Regions from separate parts of the Pseudomonas sp. NPDC087358 genome, predicted to be linked through region 3. Evidence: predicted binding sites of a transcription regulator. Region 3 holds the regulator's gene; each other region holds the start of a gene.
What was found. The regulator sigma-54, encoded in region 3, starts transcription at its own class of promoters, with help from an activator protein. The targets are predictions, from matches to a motif close to ANTGGCATNNANNTTGCTNT.

Region 1: the regulator sigma-54 is predicted to act here: its motif matches at 2,075-2,094, upstream of flgB (flagellar basal body rod protein FlgB).
Region 2: the regulator sigma-54 is predicted to act here: its motif matches at 5,527-5,546, upstream of ACI2KS_RS09615 (sigma 54-interacting transcriptional regulator).

Annotation. Positions count from the first base shown of each region.
Region 1 covers NZ_JBJDOA010000003.1:22,913-30,233, reverse strand. Annotated here, with positions in the region: gene flgE (flagellar hook protein FlgE) at 1-436, opposite strand, end outside; gene ACI2KS_RS07010 (flagellar hook assembly protein FlgD) at 465-1,160, opposite strand; gene flgC (flagellar basal body rod protein FlgC) at 1,176-1,619, opposite strand; gene flgB (flagellar basal body rod protein FlgB) at 1,623-2,030, opposite strand; gene ACI2KS_RS06995 (methyltransferase domain-containing protein) at 2,397-5,144, opposite strand; gene cheR (protein-glutamate O-methyltransferase CheR) at 5,529-6,356, opposite strand; gene ACI2KS_RS06985 (chemotaxis protein CheV) at 6,397-7,321, opposite strand, start outside.
Region 2 covers NZ_JBJDOA010000003.1:618,445-625,765, reverse strand. Annotated here, with positions in the region: gene ACI2KS_RS09645 (LysR substrate-binding domain-containing protein) at 1-801, opposite strand, end outside; gene ACI2KS_RS09640 (MmcQ/YjbR family DNA-binding protein) at 940-1,284, shown strand; gene ACI2KS_RS09635 (DUF1294 domain-containing protein) at 1,297-1,719, opposite strand; gene ACI2KS_RS09630 (undecaprenyl-diphosphate phosphatase) at 1,736-2,566, opposite strand; gene pnuC (nicotinamide riboside transporter PnuC) at 2,898-3,461, shown strand; gene ACI2KS_RS09620 (AAA family ATPase) at 3,470-4,003, shown strand; gene ACI2KS_RS09615 (sigma 54-interacting transcriptional regulator) at 4,123-5,439, opposite strand; gene ACI2KS_RS09610 (hypothetical protein) at 5,831-6,097, shown strand; gene ACI2KS_RS09605 (zinc-dependent alcohol dehydrogenase family protein) at 6,259-7,248, shown strand.
Region 3 covers NZ_JBJDOA010000002.1:233,592-240,912, reverse strand. Annotated here, with positions in the region: gene lptC (LPS export ABC transporter periplasmic protein LptC) at 1-553, shown strand, start outside; gene lptA (lipopolysaccharide transport periplasmic protein LptA) at 540-1,088, shown strand; gene lptB (LPS export ABC transporter ATP-binding protein) at 1,088-1,813, shown strand; gene ACI2KS_RS04695 (RNA polymerase factor sigma-54) at 2,003-3,496, shown strand; gene hpf (ribosome hibernation-promoting factor, HPF/YfiA family) at 3,574-3,882, shown strand; gene ptsN (PTS IIA-like nitrogen regulatory protein PtsN) at 3,894-4,358, shown strand; gene rapZ (RNase adapter RapZ) at 4,361-5,218, shown strand; gene ACI2KS_RS04675 (HPr family phosphocarrier protein) at 5,235-5,507, shown strand; gene ACI2KS_RS04670 (PA2169 family four-helix-bundle protein) at 5,630-6,100, opposite strand; gene ACI2KS_RS04665 (DUF3820 family protein) at 6,330-6,593, shown strand; gene ACI2KS_RS04660 (aminotransferase class V-fold PLP-dependent enzyme) at 6,657-7,321, shown strand, end outside.

The sequences.
Region 1 (7,321 bases), on a different contig from region 3:
CGACCTTGAGGTTGGTCAGTACACCGGTCATCACGTTGCCGTTGGCATCGGTGGAATAACCCTGCAGGTTGCTGCCGTTGGTGTCGACGATGTTGCCCGAGGTATCGGTGTGGAAGTTACCGGCGCGGGTGTACAGCTTCTCGCCGTTGTTGCTCATCATGAAGAAGCCGTTGCCGTTGATCGCCAGATCAAGGTCACGGCCGGTGCCGGTGGTCAGCGCACCCTGGGTGAACTGCTGGGTCACCGCTGCGGTATAGACGCCGCTGCCGACGTTGGTGCCGCCGGAAGTGCCGCGAATCGATTGCGAGTACTGGTCGGCGAACTCCGCACGGGAGGACTTGAAGCCGACAGTGGCGACGTTGGCAATGTTGTTGCCGGTAACGTCCAGGCTTTTGTTCGCTGCGTAGAGCCCACTAAGACCGATATTGAAAGACATGTTTCACTCCTGCGCCGTCTGGTCGGCTCTAGATTCCGATTTGTTGAACTTTGGACAAGGCAAGGTTGGTGCCGTCGGCCAGGTTGAGCGTCATGCTGGTACCCGCCGAGCCCATGGTGACGCTGGAAACGGTCGCAGGCAGGTAGGTGGTCAAGCCAGTAGCCGTGCCGTCGAGGCTGCCTTTGGCGATGAAGCTGTAGTTACCGGATGCAAGGGTTTCACCCGAGTCATCCTTGCCGTCCCAGGTGAAGCTGGCGTTGCCGGCCTTCTGCTCGCCCAGGTCCAAGGTACGTACGGTGGTGCCGGTACTGTCCACGACTTGCACCGTGGTGACGGTACTGGTCGATGGCACGACTGCCTGACCGGTCATGCCCTTGGTGGTATCGACGTTGGTCGAACCCGAATCGACGATCACCGAGTGGCCTACCAGCGACGAGGCTTGCAGCGCCTGGGAAGACTGGTACATGCCGCCAATCGCATCGACCGAGGTGCTGAGGTTCTGCATGGTTTCCAGGCTGCTGAACTGCGCCAGCTGGGCAACGAATTCACTGTTGTCCTGTGGATCCAGCGGGTTCTGGTTCTGCATCTGGGTGACCAGCAACTGCAGGAACGAATCCTTGCCCAGGCTGCTGGCACCGGTGGTGCTGTCGCCGGTCTTGCCGGAGGTCACCGTCTGCAGCGACTTGAGGTAGTCGCTGGTGGTGTCGTTGGTTACGGTCGTCATTGCTCGCGCCCCTTATCACTGACCCAGGGTCAGGACCTTCTGCATCATTGTTTTCGCGGTGTTCATGATGTCCGCGTTGGTCTGGAACGACCGGCTGGCCGAAATCATGTCTGCCATTTCATTGACGACGTTGACGTTCGGGTAATAGACGTAGCCGTTCTTGTCGGCCGCCGGGTGGTTTGGCTCGTAACGTGCTTCCAGGTTGGACTGGTCTTCGACGATGCCGGAAACCTGCACGCCGGTACCGGCCTGCCCCTGGTCATCGAACAGCGAAGCGCTGCCGCCGGACTCCTGGCCCTGGAACACGGTGGCGAACACCGGGTGCCGGGCGCGATAAGTCTTGTCCATGCTGGAGGACACTGTTTCGGCGTTGGCGATGTTACTGGCCACGGTGTTGAGGCGAGTGTTCTGCGCACTCATGCCGCTACCGGCAATATTGAAAACACTGGATAGAGACATGGATTACTCTCCGCGCAGGGCTGCAACCAGCCCTTTGAACTTACTGTTGAGCAAAGTGAAGCTGGCCTGAAAGCCAATGGCGTTCTCGGCGTAGTTGGCACTCTCGACTTGAGAATCGACGGTGTTCTGGTCCAGCGAGGGCTGGGACGGTGTGCGATACAACAGACTCGCGTCGCCGTCGGTCATGCCTTGCGCTTCGATATGATTGCTGTTGGTCATATTCAGCGCGAAGGTGCCGTTGGTGGTCTTGTCGCTCTGGGCAGCCAGCACCTTGGAAAAATCCAGGTCGCGCGCCTTGTAGTTAGGCGTGTCGGCGTTGGTGATGTTGTTGGCCAGCACTTCTGCACGTTGAGCGCGGAAATTCAGCGCTTTCTCGTGGATACCCAGTGCGTTGTCAAAACTGATGCTCATGTCGGGAAACCTTTACCGGTTGACCAGATGTTCGTGACAGAGACATAGCAAGCCTCGTGCCATATTCATATATCCCCATATTCCGGGGCTTTCAGGGCAACCGGCAATGAGCCATGCCAGAAAAGCGGCAAGTGATTTCCGCTGATGGGGAGGCAAGCGGCAATCGGCGTGCCGTTTTTTTGCCGTCGCCGCTTGCCACTCGCCGCCTCGGGCCGATCACTTCCCGGAAAACGACGGCGGTCTTCTGGAGGCGAAAAAAAACGCCTGATGCAGTGCATCAGGCGTTGATGTTTTTGCGTCACGCCCCCTGGGGCTCAACCTCCACCGAAGACTGCCGCCCCGCCGTGCGCTGCCTCGACAGGGGCGTTACTGGCGCAGCGCATAAAGCTCCATCTGGGCTTTGTAGCGGTTCGCAACGGCAAAATCGAGCACGGCGAAGCCGTTGTCGTTCAACAGTGCGACGAGCCGGTCGCGACTGAAGTTGTGGTAGTGCTCGATTTCCAGCCAGTAGGGGTTGGCTTTGTGCGCATCCATGATTTTCCAGCTTGAAGAGGTCAGATCGGGCAGGCTGATCACCATCACCCCGCCAGGGCGGAGGAGTTGCGCGGCCTTGCGCACAGCCTGATTGGGGTCAGCAATATGCGCGAGAACATCCATCAGGGACAAAACGTCGAACACAGCCTCGAACTGCAGGGTCATGAAGTCATCTTGCTTGGCATTGAAGCCCAGGCCCTGGATCTGGCTGACCGACTCGCCACGCACATCCAGACCCATTGCCGAAAACCCGTAATCGGCGGCGGTCATGAGCAGCGCCCCATCGCCGCAGCCGACGTCCAGCCATAACGGCGCAGCGGCCTGTTGGTGCAACGCGCCGAAGCCGCCGAGCAACCCCATGACCCTGTCCACCACAGGCGCCCAGACCGCCCGCTTGTTGTCATGGGAGTCGACGGATAGATCGAGCTGCCCGGCGCCGGCATTGCGGAAGACTTCTGCCAGACCCGACTCTGTCCAGTAGTGACGGGTATGCACATGCCCGCACGCTGGGCATTGCATCCATTCAATCGATTGCGGCAACGGCTCATGCCACAGCGGATGCGTGGTGCAGGCGGCGTAACCCAGCGTTGTGCTTGCGCCCTCGCACAGCGGGCAGGCCGAAAAGGATTCTTGCAGTGGCAGCGCACAGTCAACCGTGTCAGGTTCAACGGCCGGCTTGGCTTCGACCGGCCCGCCGTCCGGCACATCGATATGCTCACCCTTCACGCCGACGCGATGCTGGCGGGTCATCATCTCGATGGCTGTTTCGAAATCACGGGTAAAACGCAGCGTATCGAACAGCGGAGTCGTCAGCCGATTGGCGGCGACCTTTTCCCGCAGTGCCCCGCGATAGTCGGCGTCGGTGCCGATGCGCCGGGCGATGCGGACCATATCGTCATGGTCGGCGCCCACCAGCTCCGGCAGTTCGATGGCGTTGAGCAGGCTTTCGCTGACCCGCGAACAGAAGTGCTCGCCGCGGGCGGTAATCACCGGCACGCTGGCCCAGAGTGCGTCCGATGTCGTGGTGTGACCATTGCAGACCAGCGTGTCGAGGACCGCATCGGCCAGTTGCAGACGGGCAAGGTGATCCTGGGGCGCGGCAAACGGCGCGAAGATCAATCGCTGCGGATCGATGCCTGCCAGCGATGCGTGACGTGTCAGGTGGGTGATGGCCGCGTCGCACTGGCCGAGTAACCAGAGCACGCTGTCTGGCACTTGCGCCAGCACCCTCAACCACACCGAGAAGCTGGTGCGGTCGATCTTGTAGGACTGGTTGAACGCGCCGAACACCACTTTGTCGTCCGGCAAGCCGTTGGCGGCGCGGGTGGCCGGCTGGGCCGCGGCGCTGCGTTTGCGGTCGTTGCACTGGTAGGAGTGGGGCAGACGACAGAATGCCTCGGGGTAATAAGGCGTGCTGCTGTCCGGCGTGACGAAGCGGTCCGAAACAATGTAGTCGATGTCGGGGCTCGCGGCACTGCCCGGATAGCCCAGGTAGGCGACCTGCAGCGGCGTCGGCCGGTAGGCCAGGATGCCGGGCCGACCGCCTCCGGTGTAGAGCTTCAGATCGAACAGGATGTCCAGCTGATCGGCTGCGATTCGCTCGGCGGCCTGTTGGTCGCTCATGGCGTGAATGGGCACGTGATGCTCGATGGCATCGATGAAGCGTTGTCGATATTCGGAGACATCGAACGCGCTGTAATCGTAGGCGAATACCTCGAAGCGTTCCCGGTCGTGCGACTCGAAAAGCCCGGCCATCAAGTGCATGGTCGCGTGGTTGCGCAAATCACAGGATACGTAGCCAACACGAATGCGCTTGCCCGGGCGCGGCGCTGCAACGGGGCTGGGCAAAGGCTCGACCCTGGGCACCATGCGCTTGACGTAGGCCTGGGTCACCCCCAGATTGCGCGCCTCGTCCGTGCACCAGGTAAGGTGCGTCAGCGGGTATTCCTGCGGCAGATCGAACGCCGCCTGGTCGTACCAGGTGCCGATCTTCTGCTGCAGAGCCTCGACCCATTCCCACTCACAGGTGAAGCGAGCCGGTACCAGCGCTGCGCCGATCACCGCCGGGGCGTCAGGCGCCAGCTCGATGATCTTCTTGAAGGCATTGGACGATTCCTCATAACAGTCATTGCTCTGCAGCAGCAATGCCGCATGCGTCAGCAGCCTTGGGTTGACGCTGAGGGACAGTTGCAGGCGGGCGAACTCGATACCCTCTTGCTGGCGATTGGCGTTGAAATAGGTGGTAATCAGCGCGTCCAGCACTTCATCGCTGTCGGGTGTCTGTTCATGGGCCTTGAGCAGGCATTGCAAGGCGTCGTCGGTGGTGCGCATGGCGGCCAGCAGCACGCCCGCGGCAAGCCAGTTGCGGGCGCCGGCGCCCTTCTCGGCCGCGAGCTTGAAAGCCACTACCGCTTCGTCAAAGCGTGCGCACAGTCGCAAGGCCTCGGCTCTGAGCCCGAGCAAGGCAGGCTGCTGCGGCTCCTGCTCCAGCAGTCGGTCAAGTTCGGGCAGGGCCTGGTGAGCATGGCCGCCGTTGATCTGAGCGAGCAGCGCCTCAAGGCGCCCTTCCTGAATCGTCATAGTGATAAGTTTTCAAAAAAATGATCGCAGTATCGCGACAAAGACATCCAGCGATGTCCGGTGTTGGAAAAAAATCAACCGATGGATCAGAGGGTGCCCTTCACGCGGCGCAGCTGCAACTGATCCTCAATGAGCCCATCAGGGTGCGTGCATCAACCGGGCAGGCATCATCACCCCCAGGCGCCGGGTCATCCCGAATACCTTATCGGCTTGGCAAATTGATACTTTAGACAGGCGCACGTCAGCCGCCGGGCTTGAACATCCCGTGGCCGGGGTTGTGGCGTTTTGGGAAAAACCTGCCTGCGTTGCCTGCCGGAAAATCCGCCACAGGCACGAAAAATCCCGCCGAAGCGGGATTTTTTCAAGCTTGGATCAACACCCGATTTACTTGGCCTGATAGATGATGCCGGGACTGCACTGAACCATCTGATAGTGATCAGGCAGACCGTTCAACGCCTCCGACGCGCCCAGGAACAGATAACCGCCAGGCTTGAGCGTTGAATGGATGCGCAGAAGGATGTCCTTCTTCACATCCGCCGAGAAGTAGATCAGCACGTTGCGGCAGAACACGATGTCGAACTTGCCCAGCGCCGCGTAGCTGTCGAGCAGGTTGAACGAACGGAACTCCACGCGGTTCTTGATCGGCGCCTTGATCGTCCAGCGACCAGGGGTTTTCTGGTCGAAGAAACGCTGCAGGCGGTCAGGCGACAAACCACGGCCAATGGCCAGGCTGTCGTACTCACCGGTCTTGCAGTTGTTGAGCATGCTGCCGGACAAATCCGTGGCGACGATCTGCGCACCGGCCTTGAGCTGGCCCGGATTGCTGCGCTCGAACTCATCGATAGACATCGACAACGAGTAAGGTTCCTGCCCGGACGAACAGGCCGCCGACCAGATGCGCGGGCGCAGGCCCGGGCTGGCTTTGAGCTGCTCGGGCAGGACCTTGTTCTTGAGCACCTCAAACGGGTAGGTATCGCGAAACCACAGGGTCTCGTTGGTGGTCATGGCGTCGACCACCTGCTCGCGCAAACCACTGCGTGGCTGGCTCTGGATGCGCTGGATCAACTCGCCCAGGGACTTGATGCCCTGCAGTTCCATCAGCTTGTTCAGGCGGCTGGAGACCAGGTATTGCTTGTTTTCACCCAGCAAAATGCCACAGGCTTTTTCCAGGAAGACCCGGAACTGTTCAAAATCCAAATTACCTGTAGACATGCCGCCTCTCAAATCATGTGAACAGCCAAGGCCGGTGGCCTCAGCTGATGTCTGCTGCCCTGATACGATCTACTACTCTAGCTGCCAGATCGTCCGGCCGGAATTTGGCCAGAAAATCATCGGCACCTACTTTCTTCACCATCGCCTGGTTGAAAACCCCGGACAGCGATGTATGCAGGATAATGTGCAGCTTCTGCATACGCGGATCGTTGCGGATCTCTGCGGTGAGGGTATAGCCGTCCATCTCCGGCATTTCAATGTCGGAAATCATCATCAGGAATTCTTCTTCCGGCTTCTTGCCCTCGTCGACCAGCTTGCGCAGGAATTCGAGTGCCTGTCGGCCGTCGTTCAACGCCGTGACTTCAACGCCCACGGTTTGCAGGCAACGCGTCACCTGCTTGCGTGCCACCGACGAGTCATCGACCGTCAGCACCCGCAGCGATGTAGCCTTGTGCTGTACTTCGGCACTCACCACGCCAGCCGAAATGTTCTCCGACACCGGCGCCACCTCGGCGAGGATTTTCTCCACGTCGATGATTTCCACCAGCTGGTTGTCAATGCGCGTCACGGCCGTGAGGTAGTGATCGCGCCCCGTTCCCTTGGGTGGTGGATGAATGTCTTCCCAGTTCATGTTGACGATGCGTTCGACCGAATGCACCAGAAAACCCTGAATCTTGGTGTTGTATTCAGTGATGATCACAAATGCGTTGGCGATGTTGCCCAGCGGCGCGCCGCCGGTGGCCAGCGCCAGATCGAGGATCGGAATCGTCCCGCCACGAATACTTGCCACTCCGCGCACAATCGGACTGGATTTGGGCATGTGGGTAAGTTTTGGGCACTGAAGCACCTCTTTTACCTTGAACACGTTGATCCCATACAACTGCTTGCCATCCAGACGGAACAACAACAGTTCAAGGCGGTTCTGCCCTACCAGTTGAGTGCGCTGGTTAACTGAATCCAAAACA
Region 2 (7,321 bases), on a different contig from region 3:
CCCGCTGGGTGGTGCATATTCGGGCAGCACCTCGACCAGACGACCGTCATGCAGTTCGTGGCGAACCATGATCTCGGGCATCTGCACGATCCCCACGCCCTGAACCGCCGCACGCCGCAGGGCATCGAGATCGGAGGTGACGAATCGGGGGTAATGGGCGACTTCGATGCGCTTTGCCTTCGGACCCAGCAGGGTCCAGCGGTGCTCACGGTTGGCCGGTCCCAGGTCCATGCTGGGCAAGCCCGCCAGATCCTCGGGCGTTTTCAGGTTGATGCCTTCGACCAGCGACGGACGAGCGACCAGCTTCTGATAGCTCTCACCAAACACCCGCGCCACCAGTTCGGTGTCCTCAAGGGGTGGAAATCGAACGCGCAAGGCCATGTCGTAGCCCTCCCCCAGGACATCGACCCGGCGGTTGGTGCTGTCGATATGCACCTGGACCTTGGGGTGCATGACCATGAACTTTGCCACCGTATCGCTGACACCCATCGCACCCAGGGCCGGCGGACAACTGATGCGCACGATCCCTTGCGGTTCGGAGCGCGAATACTCCACCACCTGCTCGGCCGCGTCGGCCTCGACCAGCATCGCCACGCAATGCCGGTAGTAATCCTGCCCGATTTCGGTGACGGCAAACTTGCGCGTCGAGCGCTGGATCAGCCGCACGCCCAGACGTTCCTCAAGCAAGGCGATGCGCCTGCTGAGCCTGGATTTGGTGATGTCGAGTTTTCGTCCGGCAGCGGCGAATCCCTTGTGGTCGACCACCTGGACAAAAAAATACAGATCATTGAAGTCGTACACCAGGCGCGCTCACAGGCAGGAAACAGAGGCCATTATTACAGCTGACCGCACAAGTGTCGTGCTGCGCAGCGAAGACGCCGGGCGATCGAGTCTGCTAAAAGGTGCACCCGCCAGCACGGTTTTCCGAGAGGACAGCGCATGAACATCGAAGAAGTTGCGGCTTTTTGCCTGGGCTTGCCCGGTGCCAGGGAAGATTACAAATGGGGCGGCGTGCGGGTGTTTTCCATCTGCGACACCAAGATGTTCGCGGTCATGGGCCTGGCCGGTGACGACCTGTCGTTCAAGGTCGGTCCGCAGCTGTTTCTGGGCTATGTCGACCGCCCGGGCATACGCCCTGCGCCCTATCTGGCTCGCGCGTACTGGATCACCCTGGCGTATCCCTACGCCATGGGCGATGTGGAACTGCGCGAACTGCTGACCCGCTCTCATCAACTGGTGGTCAGCAAACTGGCGAAGCGCCGGCAGGCGGCGCTCAAGCTCTGACATCGGTCAGGGTCAGTAGAAATGCCGGGCCAGGAAGTTACCTCCCGACAGTACGCGGTCGGCCCAGAACAACTGGTGCAACACGACGATCAACCAGAACACAAGCTGATAAGACAGCTTGCGTGTCTTGTGTCGAAACGCTTGCTGCGCCACCAGCGCACCCGGCCAGCCGCCGAGCATCTCGACCGCGTGCAGCAGTTTTTCGGGCGTGCGCTGGCCCTGCATGCGGGCCTGCTTCTTGTCGTATCCGTATAACCCGAAGGCGATCACGCTCATCAGCGGGTAGATCGCCAGCGCCAGCCATGAACCACCGTGCAGCCCCAGCGCCAGCCCGCCATACACCGGCAAGGCACACAACAGCAGCAGGATCGCCAGCTTGAACTTGAGAAACCGCACAGCGCGCCGGGCCACACGGTTTTCGGTGTTTGGCTGCATGGGCTGATTCATCGCCTCAGGCCTGCACGCTGGACCAATCGACCCAGCCGAACACCCAGGTCGCCAGAATCAGCAGCCCGAATGCAATGCGATACCAGGCGAACACCGCGTAGCTATGGGTCGCGATGAACTTGAGCAGCCCGCGTACAGCGATCATGGCGAAAATGAAGGAGGTGATGAAACCCACCGCGAATACGGCGAAATCGTCCGGTTGAAACAGATGCCGGTACTTGAACCCCGAATACAGTGATGCCGCGATCATGGTCGGCATGGCGAGGAAGAACGAGAACTCGGTGGCCGTCTTGCGCGACAGGCCAAACAGCAGACCGCCGATGATGGTCGCGCCCGAACGCGACGTGCCGGGGATCATCGCCAGGCATTGGGCGAACCCGACCTTGAGCGCATCGACCCAAGTCATCTGTTCCACCGTTTCGGCATGCACCTGGTGCTGCCGGCGTTCGGCCCAGAGCATGATGAAACCGCCAATCACCAGTGCAGCAGCGACGGTCACGGGATTGAACAGGTACTCGTGGATCAGATCGGAAAACATCACCCCCAGCACCACCGCCGGTAACACGCCGATGATCAGGTTAACGGTGAAATGCCGGGCCTCAGGCTTGGTCGGCAGGCCGGTGACGACCTCGACGATCTTGTGCCGGAACTCCCACATCACCGCCAGGATCGCCCCCAGTTGAATGATGATGTTGAACGCCATCGCCCTTTCGCCACCGAAACCGATGAGGTCGGCGACGATGATCTGGTGGCCGGTGCTGGAGATCGGCAAGAACTCCGTCAACCCTTCAACGACCCCAAGTATTAACGCCTGTGCGGCGGTCCAAAGATCCATCATTCCCCCAGTTGGAGCCCGCTCGTGGCGAAGCTCTCTTGATATGTTTTGAACACTGTCCGGTGCACGTTAAACGGTCCGATGTAAAAACCGCATGAACAGTCAAGACTGCGGGCTCAAGCACGCGAGCGCCGCGATCCTATCAGACCTGCAAGGCGAACGCTCTAGCATGGATATTGGCGCGCAGGCATTGACGTTGCAGGCCCGCTGATGACGTTTTGGCTATCAGCGGCTCAGGCGAACCTTCCTTTGATTCAGCACGCCACAATGGTTCAGAAACGGCTTACAATCGCCGACCTTTTTATCGCCTTCCTTGTTTGCAGGAGTCTTCATGTCCGGGCTTGAACTGTTCGCCGCTGCACTCGGTGTCATTGCCGTCTGGCTGACAGTCAAACAGAACCCCTGGTGCTGGCCTGTGGGGCTGGTGATGGTGCTGCTCTATACCTGGATCTTCTTCGACGTGAAGCTGTACTCGGACATGCTGCTGCAAGTGGTGTACGCGGTGCTGCAGCTGTATGGCTGGTGGCAATGGACCCGGCGCGGCGCCGCCCTGGAGGGTCGCAGCGTGACGTCGCTGGACGCCGGCGCCCTGAGTCTGAGCCTGGCCGTCGGCGCGGTGGTGAGCCTGATTCTCGGTGCGGCCATGGCGCACTTCACCGATGCCGCGCAACCCTGGCTCGATGCGGCCCTGACCGGTTTCAGCCTGGTGGCGCAGGTATGGATGGCGCAGAAACGCGTGCAGTGCTGGCCCTTGTGGATTGTCCTGGACGTGATTTTCGTCGGCCTGTTCCTCTATAAGGCGCTGTACCTGACCGCCGCCCTGTATGCGCTGTTCACCCTGCTTGCCGTGCAGGGCTGGCGTGACTGGCGCGCCGATCCGGCGCTGGCGCGCTGAAGCCGGCGATGAAGGTTCTGATGTTGGCAGGCCCCGAATCCAGTGGCAAGAGCTGGCTGGCAGGGCACATCCAGCAGCGCTTCGGCGGCGAGCTGGTCGGTGAGTACGTGCGTCACTTCATCGACCACGAGCAACGTGACACCTGTTATGCCGATATCCCTGCCATCGCCCGCGGCCAACTGGCCTGGGAGGACGCTGCACGCGCCCGGGCGCCGCACTTGCTGATCCTCGATACGCACCTGCTGAGCAACATGCTATGGAGCCGCACACTGTTCGGTGACTGCCCGCCATGGTTGACCCAGGAACTCGCGGCGCGCCGTTACGACCTGCACCTGTTGCTCTCGCCCCAGGGCGTGGACTGGGTCAGCGATGGCCAGCGTTGTCAGCCACAGCTGGGCGAGCGGCAGGCATTTTTCGATGCCAGTCGGGACTGGCTCGACCGACATGGGCAGCGCTACGAGGTGATCGAAGGAAGCTGGAGCTACCGCATGGAGCGGGCGTTCGAGGCAGTTGAAGCGCTGCTTCGGATCGATGCCGGTTGATGGATAAACAGCAGAGCGTGCCGCACACCCCCCTGGCAGCACGGCTTGCCAGGCCAGCCTGGTGAAATCGATACCGCCGGCAAGCCGGGCGGCTACACAGCCATCCGGATCGGGCGCCCTCAGCGAATCTGGTGCTTGTGCAGCAACCGATAGAACGTTGGCCGGGAAATGCCCAGCACCTTGGCCGCAACGCTGAGGTTATCGCTATGGCGGGTCAGTACATCGCACAGCGCCTGGCGCTCTGCCCGGCATTTGTATTCATCCAGCGTGCCCATGCTTGAACTGATTTCCTCCTCGCCCAGCAAGCCCAGGTCAAACGCCTCGATCTGCCGTCCTTCGGCCAACACCAGCCCCCGACGCACACGGTTTTCCAGTTCGCGGACGTTGCCCGGCCAGTCGTGTTTGCCCATGGCGACCAGCGCGTCCTGACTGAAATTGCGCGGACGACGGCCGGTTTCCCGACTGTAGAAATGTGCGAAATGGTTGGCCAGCAACGCCAGATCACCGTGCCGCTCGCGCAGCGGCGCGGTACCGACCTGCAGTACATTGAGCCGGTAATACAAGTCTTCGCGAAAATGCTTCTTGCGAATCGCCGCTTCCAGGTCCACATGGGTGGCCGCAAGAATGCGCACGTCGACCGCAATGCGTTCTGCGCCAACGTCGATGTGCCGATCCTGAAGAAAGCGCAGCAGGTTGGCCTGCACATCCAGCGGCAGGTCGCCTATCTCGTCAAGAAACAAGGTGCCGCCGTTGGCCGCTTCGATGCGCCCGCGCTTGCGTTGCCGACCATTGGCGCCCTCATCCTCATAACCGAACAATGCGGCCTGCAGTTGATGCTCGCCTATGGCACCGCAATTGATCGAGACAAACGGGCGAAGCCGCCGCTGGGACTGCATATGCAGTGTGCGCGCCACCAACTCCTTGCCGGTGCCGGTCTCGCCCCGGATCAGCACCGGTGACTCGGTCGGCGCCAGTTTGGTCAGCAACCTGCGCAGCTCACGAATCGGCCTGCTCTCGCCGAGCATCTCGTGTTCCGGCCCGCTGCCGTAACTCGAGCCCTGGGCGCGCAAGCGCGCCATGCCGTAGGCACGTCCCAGGGTGACCTGCACTCGGGCGACATCGAACGGCAGGGTGTGAAAGTCGAAGAACCACTCGCAGACAAAGTCGCCAATCAGCTCACGGCGCAGGTCATCAGCCGTCAGCACCGCTATCCATTCGGTGTTGCTGCGGGTGATCAGGTCCTTGATCAGCTGGGGCTGCTCGAAATGCTGGGGCAGCAGGCGAATCAATCCCACGTCACACGAGCGAGACGCCGCCGATTCCAACGGGCAGCTGTCAACCTCCCATCCTGCGATGCGCAGGCCCGGGATCAAACGCAGGCATTCGTCACAGGGTTCGACAATTAACAGGCGGCGGATCGATGCCAGTTCATGCATGAGTAATTCCTTGGCGCCAAGATTCAACTAACTTTCTGGAGGAAAAACATTTTTAGAAACAGTGTCTTGGAGACCTTGATGGGTACATTAGCAAGTTTTTTGACACCCCCTTGTACCGATTATCTATAAGGCTAAGATCAAATAGTGCTTAGGCTTGGGCAAAACGCACTAAAGCGGTAATCAGGCGAGTGAATCACTGCCGTAACACTCCCAATACCCTGAAAAAAACGCCGGACAGCGGGTTTAAAACATCGGCAATCGACAAATTAATCACAAAAAATGCAAATCCGTTGTGACTTCACCCCCGGCGCGGGTCATCAGTACAAGTATCCAACCGAACGGGAAGCCCGCCGCCGGTGACTGAATTGATACGGGCACTTGAGGACACTCCATGAACGCCCCTTTGCGCTTTAATGAAGCCTTGCTGATCGCCGGACACGCCTTCGAACCCTTCCAGTGCGTGGCCTGGGCCCCACAGGACGGCAACGGCGAACTGAGCCTAACCGTCGTCGACCGCACCAGCACCCGTATCGGGCGCAAACAGATCCCCAGCAGCGCCTATTGCGATCCGAAACAGCTGGCGCAGTTTCTGGAACAGGCACGCGCAGAAATCAGCGGTGAGGGCTACAGCCTGGAGCCATGGACCATGCCGGCCTGAGCTTGATGCGAACACTCATTGCAGAACTTTTGTCCTGAGTGTTCGGAGGTCTGGACGATTTTTGCCGAACAGGATGTGCATTACTCTGACGGTCAACAAGTAGACCGCCATCGAACGATCGGTTCGGGCGCGAAACTTACTTACCTTAAAGAGCACACATCATGCGAATCATTAAATTTGAACGGTATGGCGCGCCCGAGGTTTTGCAGTATCAGGAAGTCGGCGCGCAACTGCCTGCCGACAACGAAGTGCTGATCCGGGTCAAAGCCATCGGTCTGAACCGTGCCGAATCCATGTGGCGACAAGGTGCCTATGTCGAGCCGGTCAATCTGCCGGCACGGCTGGGTTACGAAAGCGCCGGCATCGTCACTTGCGTTGGCGCCGGGGTCACCCACGTCAAGCCGGGCGATGCAGTCAGCACCATCCCCTCGTTTTCCCTGAATGACTACGGCATGTACGGCGAGGAAGTCCTTGCCCCTGCCCACGCCGTGGTCAAGCACCTGCCGACGCTGTCGTTCGAGCAGGCCGTGTCCATCTGGAACCCCTACATCACGCCTTATGGCGCATTGATCGCCACCGGGCTGCTCAAGGCCAACGACACGGTATTGATCAACGCCGCCTCAAGCAGCGTGGGCGTAGGCAGCATCCAGATGGTCAACATGATGGGCGCGGTATCCGTGGCCCTGACCCGCACCGGCGAAAAACGCCAGCAACTGCTCGATGCCGGGGCGCAGTACGTGATTGCCACCGAGGAACAGGACCTGGTCGCCGAGGTGATGAAGATCACCGATGGCAAGGGTGCGCAGATCATCCTTGAGCCGGTCGGCGGCGCGAACTTTCCAAAACTGATCTCAGCCCTGCAAGTTGGTGGCACCGTGTTCGTCTACGGCGGCCTGAGCACGGATGTCACACCGCTGCCCATTCTCGAGGTAATCGCGCGCAAGCCGATCATCCGCGGCTACAACCTGTTCGAGGTCACGACCCACCCGGACAGCCAGAAGAAGGCCGTCGAGTTCATCTCTCAAGGGCTGGAGTCGGGTGCACTGAAACCCATCATCGAGAAAACGTTCACGTTCGATGAAATGGTGCAAGCGCATCACTATCTGGAAAAAAGCCAGCACCTGGGTCGGATCGTGGTCCTGGTCGACTGACCACCCCCCTCTTTCTTCAGCTTCGCCCAACGCGCCCTGTTGCCGACCAGGCAGCAGCGATGCGCGTGTGTGG
Region 3 (7,321 bases):
AACCTTCCTGATCTTCGGTGTGCTGGCGTTGCTGCTGGCGGCCGCCGGGTACTGGAACATCAGCCCGGAAAGCTTCATGGACCAGCCAAAGGCAGCCGTGGATGAAAGCGCTATCGATTATTATGCGATCAACGCCCACAGCATTCAGTACCTGCCCGACGGCGCCATGCAGTACGACATGACCGCCGACAAGGTTGAACATCTCAAGGCTACCGACGTCACGTTGATGACCACGCCGGTGCTGCAGATGTTTCGTGGCTCGACCTACCCCTGGCACGTGCAGAGTGTGCGCGCCGAGGTCTCCCCCGGCGGTGATCATGTCGAGCTGATCGACTCCGTACGAATCAACCGCACTGACGAAAAGAACCGCGCCACTATCATTACCAGCAGCCGTATGACCGTATTCCCTCAGAAGCAATATGCGGAAACCGCTCAACCCGTTAGAATCGACGGCTTTAACGGTGTGAGCACCGGCACGGGTATGAAAGCCTATCTAAAAGAAAGCAGGATACACCTGCTATCGAACGCAAGAGGACAGTATGAGGCTCCTTAAAACCCTCCCTATTTTGCTCGGCCTGGGCGCAGCACTGGGAAGCGTGAGCGCCTGGGCTCTTCCGAACGATCAGGATCAGCCTATCCGCATTCAGGCCGACGATGCTCAGCTGGACGACAAGCAAGGCGTCGCCACCTATACGGGCAATGTGATCATTACCCAAGGTTCGATGAAGGTCACCGGCAACAAGGTAACCATGACCCGCACCGCTGCCGGCGACATCGATGTGGTGACCTCGGTAGGCAACCTGGCCTACTTCGAGCAGTTGCAGACTGCCGGTGACATCAAGCCTGTCCAGGGCTGGGGCGTCACTATCCAGTATCATGCGCCGCAAAACCGTATCGTACTGATCGACAAGGCCAAGGTAATCGACAAGGACAGCAACGTCACCCAGGGCGAGAAAATCGTCTATGACACGGTCCGCAAGCTGGCCAGCGCCGGCCGCGCCACTGGCAGCAAGGTGACTGAAAGCCGCCCTCGCGTCGACATGGTGATCCAGCCGAAAAAGAAAACCGACCAGCAGAAGGCCCAGTAATGGCAACGCTGAAAGCCCAACACCTGGCCAAGGCTTACAAGAGCCGCCAGGTCGTACGTGACGTCAGCCTGTCCATCGACAGCGGTCAGATCGTCGGCCTTCTGGGCCCCAACGGTGCTGGCAAGACCACCTGCTTCTATATGATCGTCGGCCTGGTCCAGGCCGATCAGGGTCGTGTATTGATCGATGATCTGGATGTCAGTCATCAGCCCATGCACGGCCGCGCCCGCGCAGGCATCGGCTATCTGCCTCAGGAAGCGTCGATCTTCCGCAAACTGTCGGTATCGGACAACATCATGGCCATCCTCGAGACCCGCAAGGAGCTCGACCGGGCCGGACGTCGCAAGGAACTGGAAAGCCTGCTTCAGGAGTTCCACATCACGCACATCCGCGACAACCTGGGCATGAGCCTTTCGGGTGGTGAGCGACGTCGCGTCGAAATCGCCCGCGCCTTGGCAACATCGCCCAAATTCATTCTGCTGGATGAACCGTTCGCGGGCGTCGACCCCATCTCCGTGGGCGACATCAAACAGATCATCTACCATCTCAAGGCCAAGGGCATCGGCGTCCTGATCACCGACCATAACGTCCGTGAGACGCTCGACATCTGCGAAACAGCCTATATCGTCAACGATGGCCAGCTGATCGCCGAAGGCGATGCCGAAACCATCCTGGCCAATCAACTGGTCAAGGAAGTGTATCTCGGCCACGAGTTCCGCCTGTAATCGGGCGATGACGCGGGGGTTGGCGGGCGAGCGCTGCATGAGCCTGATCGCCAACCTCGTAATAATTGTCATCACACCCTAGGCAAACACTCCGGTTTCAGGCATATAATTTGCTTAAGTTGGCGCCTCGGCGCCCTAGTAGTGGATGGCGCGCATATGCGCCGGCGAATAAGGTGTTAAGCCCCTGCCATGAAACCTTCGCTAGTCTTGAGAATGGGCCAGCAGCTGACGATGACACCGCAGCTGCAACAGGCCATCCGCTTGCTCCAATTGTCGACGCTGGATCTCCAACAGGAAATCCAGGAGGCGCTGGAGTCCAATCCTATGCTCGAACGCCAGGAAGAGGGCGACGATTTCGATAACGCCGACCCCATGGCCGACAACATCGAGCAAAAGCCCAACCCTGACGTTCAGGAACCGACCTACCAGGAATCCGCCCCAACCGTCGACAATCTGGAAGACGGCGAATGGAGCGAGCGCATTCCCAACGAGCTGCCCGTGGACACCGCATGGGAAGACGTCTACCAGACCAGCGCCAGCAGCCTTCCGAGCAACGACGACGATGAGTGGGACTTCACCACCCGGACATCGGTCGGCGAGAGCCTGCAAAGCCACCTGCTGTGGCAGCTGAACCTGGCGCCGATGTCCGACACCGATCGCCTGATCGCCGTGACGCTGATCGACTGCATCAATAATCAGGGTTACCTGGACGAATCGCTGGACGAACTGCTGGACGCCTTCGACCCGGAACTGGACATCGAGCTGGATGAAATCGAAGCGGTACTGCATCGGATTCAGCAATTCGAACCGGCGGGCATCGGTGCGCGCAACCTCAGCGAATGCCTGCTCCTGCAATTGCGCCAGCTTCCGGCCAAGACCAAATGGCTGGCCGAGGCTCAACGACTGGTTGCCGACTACATCGACCTGCTGGGTAGCCGTGATTACGCGCAACTGATGCGCCGCATGAAGCTCAAGGAAGATGACCTGCGCCAGGTCATCGAGCTGGTCCAGAGCCTCAACCCGCGCCCCGGTTCGCAAATCGAGTCGACCGAAGCCGAATACGTCGTGCCTGACGTGATCGTGCGCAAGCATAACGAGCGCTGGCTGGTGGAACTCAATCAGGAATCCGTGCCGCGCCTGCGGGTCAACCCGCAATACGCAGGCTTCGTGCGACGCGCCGATACCAGTGCCGACAACACCTTCATGCGCAATCAGTTGCAGGAGGCTCGCTGGTTCATCAAGAGCCTGCAAAGCCGCAACGAAACCCTGATGAAGGTCGCGACCCAGATCGTCGAGCATCAACGCGGGTTCCTCGAATACGGCGATGAGGCCATGAAGCCGCTGGTACTGCACGACATCGCAGAGGCGGTGGGCATGCACGAATCGACGATCTCCCGCGTGACCACGCAAAAATTCATGCATACCCCGCGTGGCATCTACGAACTGAAATACTTCTTTTCCAGCCACGTCAGCACCTCTGAAGGCGGTGAATGCTCGTCCACGGCCATCCGCGCGATCATCAAAAAACTGGTTGCCGCTGAAAATCAGAAAAAGCCGTTGAGTGACAGCAAGATCGCTGGTTTACTGGAGGCACAAGGCATTCAAGTGGCCCGTCGCACGGTCGCCAAGTACCGCGAATCCCTGGGAATCGCGCCGTCGAGCGAACGCAAGCGTTTGATGTAAGGGTCACGAGCCACAGCGTTCCAGTGGCAGGCAACCAAGCCTGCCTCTTAATGCACTGGCAATGAAGGAGAAGCTGTATGCAAGTCAACATCAGTGGACACCAGCTGGAAGTGACCGACCCTCTGCGCAACTACATCACCGAGAAGCTCGATCGCCTGGAGCGGCACTTCGACAAGATTACCAATGTGCAGGTGACCATGGAGGTCGAGAAGCTCAAACAGAAAATCGAAGCCACCCTGCATGTTCCGGGGGCCGAAGTGGTCGCCAACGCCGAACATGATGACATGTATGCAGCCATCGACTTGCTCACCGACAAGCTCGACCGCCAACTCAAAAAACATAAGGAAAAACAGCAGAGCCTGCTGCAAGGTGCCACTGCTCGTTGACACTTCCATCCATGATCCGACTTGAAAACATCCTGACCCCTGGCCGTTCCCCCGTGAACGTGCCAGGCGGCAGTAAGAAAGCCGTACTCGAAGAAATTGCCAAGTTGATTGGGCGAGAAGTCCCCGAGTTCGACCGTCAAACCGTCTATGAGAGCCTTGTCGCCCGCGAAAAGCTGGGTTCGACCGGCTTTGGCAACGGCATTGCCATTCCCCACTGCAGACTCAAGGGTTGCACCTCACCCGTCAGCGCCGTACTGCACCTTGAAAAACCCGTCGATTTCGACGCCATCGACGGCGCCCCTGTGGATCTGCTGTTCGTATTGCTCGTCCCCGAAGCAGCAACCGATGCGCACCTGGAGTTGCTGCGCCAGATCGCAAGCATGCTCGATCGGGCCGACGTTCGCGCCCAGTTGCGTGACGCCAAAAGCAGCGATGCGCTTTACAACGTCGTACTTGCTGCCCAGAACGGTCACTGATCATGCGCATGATCATCGTCAGCGGTCGCTCCGGCTCCGGCAAGAGTACAGCGCTCGATGTTCTCGAAGACAGCGGCTTCTATTGCGTAGATAACCTGCCGGCGGGCCTGCTCCCGGAGCTCGCCGAACGTGCGCTGATTCATACCGAACTTGCCGAGCCGTTGCTGGCGGTGTCCATAGACGCACGCAATCTGCCAAGCCACCTGACGCGTTTCCCGCGGATGCTTGAAGAGGTTCGCGATCGGCACATTCAGTGCGACGTACTGTTCCTGGATGCCGATGAGTCCACGTTGCTCAAGCGTTTCTCCGAAACTCGCCGCCGCCACCCACTGAGCAACGCCACTCGCTCGCTGGCCGAGGCGATACGCGATGAGAAAACCTTGCTCGGACCGATCATCGATCTTGCCGACCTGACCATCGATACGACGCACCTGAATCTGTACCAGTTGCGCGATACGCTCAAATTGCGCCTGCTCAACAAACCCGAGCCCGGCACAGCCTTCCTCATAGAGTCATTCGGCTTCAAGCGCGGGATGCCCGTGGATGCGGATCTGGTTTTCGATGTGCGCTGCCTGCCCAATCCATACTGGAAGCCTGAATTGCGCGACCAATCCGGGCTCGACCAACCGGTCGCCGAATACCTCGCTGCACAGCCCGATGTCGAAGAGATGTTCCAGGACATTGCCTCATACCTGACCAAGTGGCTGCCGCGCTTCGCCGCCAGCAACCGCGCCTATGTCACCATTGCCATTGGCTGCACCGGCGGACACCACCGCTCCGTCTACCTGACCGAACGCCTGGGTCAGGTCCTGCAACAATCGCTCAAGAACGTTCAGGTCCGCCACCGCGACCTAAGCTGAAAGGATCCCCTACGCGATGCCCGCTCACCAGATCACCATCATCAACAAGCTGGGCCTGCATGCCCGCGCCGCAGCCAAGTTCGTCGGCGTCGCTGGCAAATACCCTTGCCAGATCCGGGTTGGCCGCACGCCGGACAGCATGGTCGATGGCAAAAGCATCATGGCTGTCATGATGCTCGCCGCAGGCAAGGGCACCGAGATTCACCTCTCCACCGAGGGCGAGGAAGACCAGGCCGCGCTTGACGGTCTGATTGAATTGATCAACAACAAGTTTGACGAGGGCGAATAAGCGGCTTGGCGAGCCGGCACCCTAAACCCGGCCAAGGTTTTATCAGAGGTTTGTCCCAGGCATAAAAAAACGCCAGTCTGACTGGCGTTTTTTTGTTTTAGCGTCTCGAACCAACGAGAAGATCAGCTCGCTCTTCTCACGCTGTCGCGCAGGGCTTTGACTTTGTCATGGTTAGCCTGCACGCCTGCCAGCTGACGCTGGATCAGAGTGGTCACGTTGACTGGCAGGTTCTTCTCGGTGGCCTTTTGCAAGGCTTCCTTGTATGCCTTCAGGGCGTGATCTTCACCAGTTTCTACTTCGTTGAGTACGGCCTCGTCGCTCTTGCCAGTGACGGCACTTTTCAGGTTAACCCACAGGCGGTGTGCGCCCGCAGCAACGCTGGAAGAATCCTCAGGATCACCGCCGAGTGCGCGCACTTCAGCCTGAAGCTCTCGCACGGCAGTTGCGCATTCGGAAGAGCGGGAAAGGAAATACGCTTTAATTTCAGGGTTCTTGGTATCTTCGGCAGCAGTATGAAAGCCTTTTTCGCCATCAATGCTGGTCTCGGTCAGATCATTGAGTACCGAAATCGCTTCTTTATTGATATCCGTCATTTTGCTGTTCCTTTCTGGCAGGTTAATCGAGAGTGGTGCAATAACATCTGATGAATAGACTATTGCACTGTGCGTGCCAGGTTTTTAACCTGAATATATTCGTTATAAATCAATGGGTTAATTGATCTACTAGGAACGCGTACCTCGCGTTCTGCATGATCGGCAGGTTGGCGTACATGCAGAATGCACGTATCGTTCAAGTTCATTGAGACTGACCAACGGCCGCACCATGAATCCCGAAAAACTCAAACTGCTGGTCATGCGTGAGATGCCCTATGGCAAGTACAAAGGGCGCTTGCTCGCCGACTTGCCAGGCGATTACCTGAACTGGTTCGCTCGCAAGGGATTCCCCCCAGGCGAGCTGGGCAGCCTGTTGGCGCTCATGCATGAGATCGATCACAACGGGCTGTCCGCCTTACTCGACCCGCTGCGCACCCGCCCACGCGAGCCGTTGCGCACCAGCCCCCTGAAAACACCCATTCGCTTCTCCTGAATACCTTCTTATCCAGTCGAGTGCCCGATGACCCGTGTCCATACTGCCGCAGCGGATTCAGCCATGGCGCGAGCCCGCGATGAAGCCTTCTGGCGTAACGTCGCCGATCAATACGATGTGGAACCCGGTCCGACCAACTTTGAACACGGCTACTTCGGGCGCATGACCCGTGAGGTCCTGCGTACCTATGAGCAGCATCTGGCGTATGTGAATCGCAGTAACTCGGTGTATGTCCGTCAACGCTTCGATACCCAGGACAGCGAAATCATTCGTGAGGACCTGGCCCGCCTGCTCGGCGTTCCGAGCGAGGAAATCGCCCTCACCCGTTGCGCCTCTGAATCGCTGCAGGCGCTGATTCGCAATTACAACGACTTGCAACCCGGCGATGAGGTGCTGATCAGTGACCTGGATTACAACAGCGTGCAGAGCGGCATGCGTTGGCTGGCGAAAACGCGTGGCGTGACGCTGGTCGAGATCACTCATGGCCACCCCGCCAGCCATGAATCGCTGTTGCAGGCCTACGACGACGCCTTTGCTGCTCATCCCCGACTCAAGCTTATGGCACTGACGCATGTCACCCACCGCACCGGGCTGGTGATGCCCGTCCAGGATATTGCCGCGGCAGCCAGGAGCCGGGGCATTGACGTGATTCTCGATGGCGCTCACGCGCTGGGGCAGCTGGACTTCGACCTTGCCCGATTGCCTGTCGCGTTTGCCGGGTTCAATTT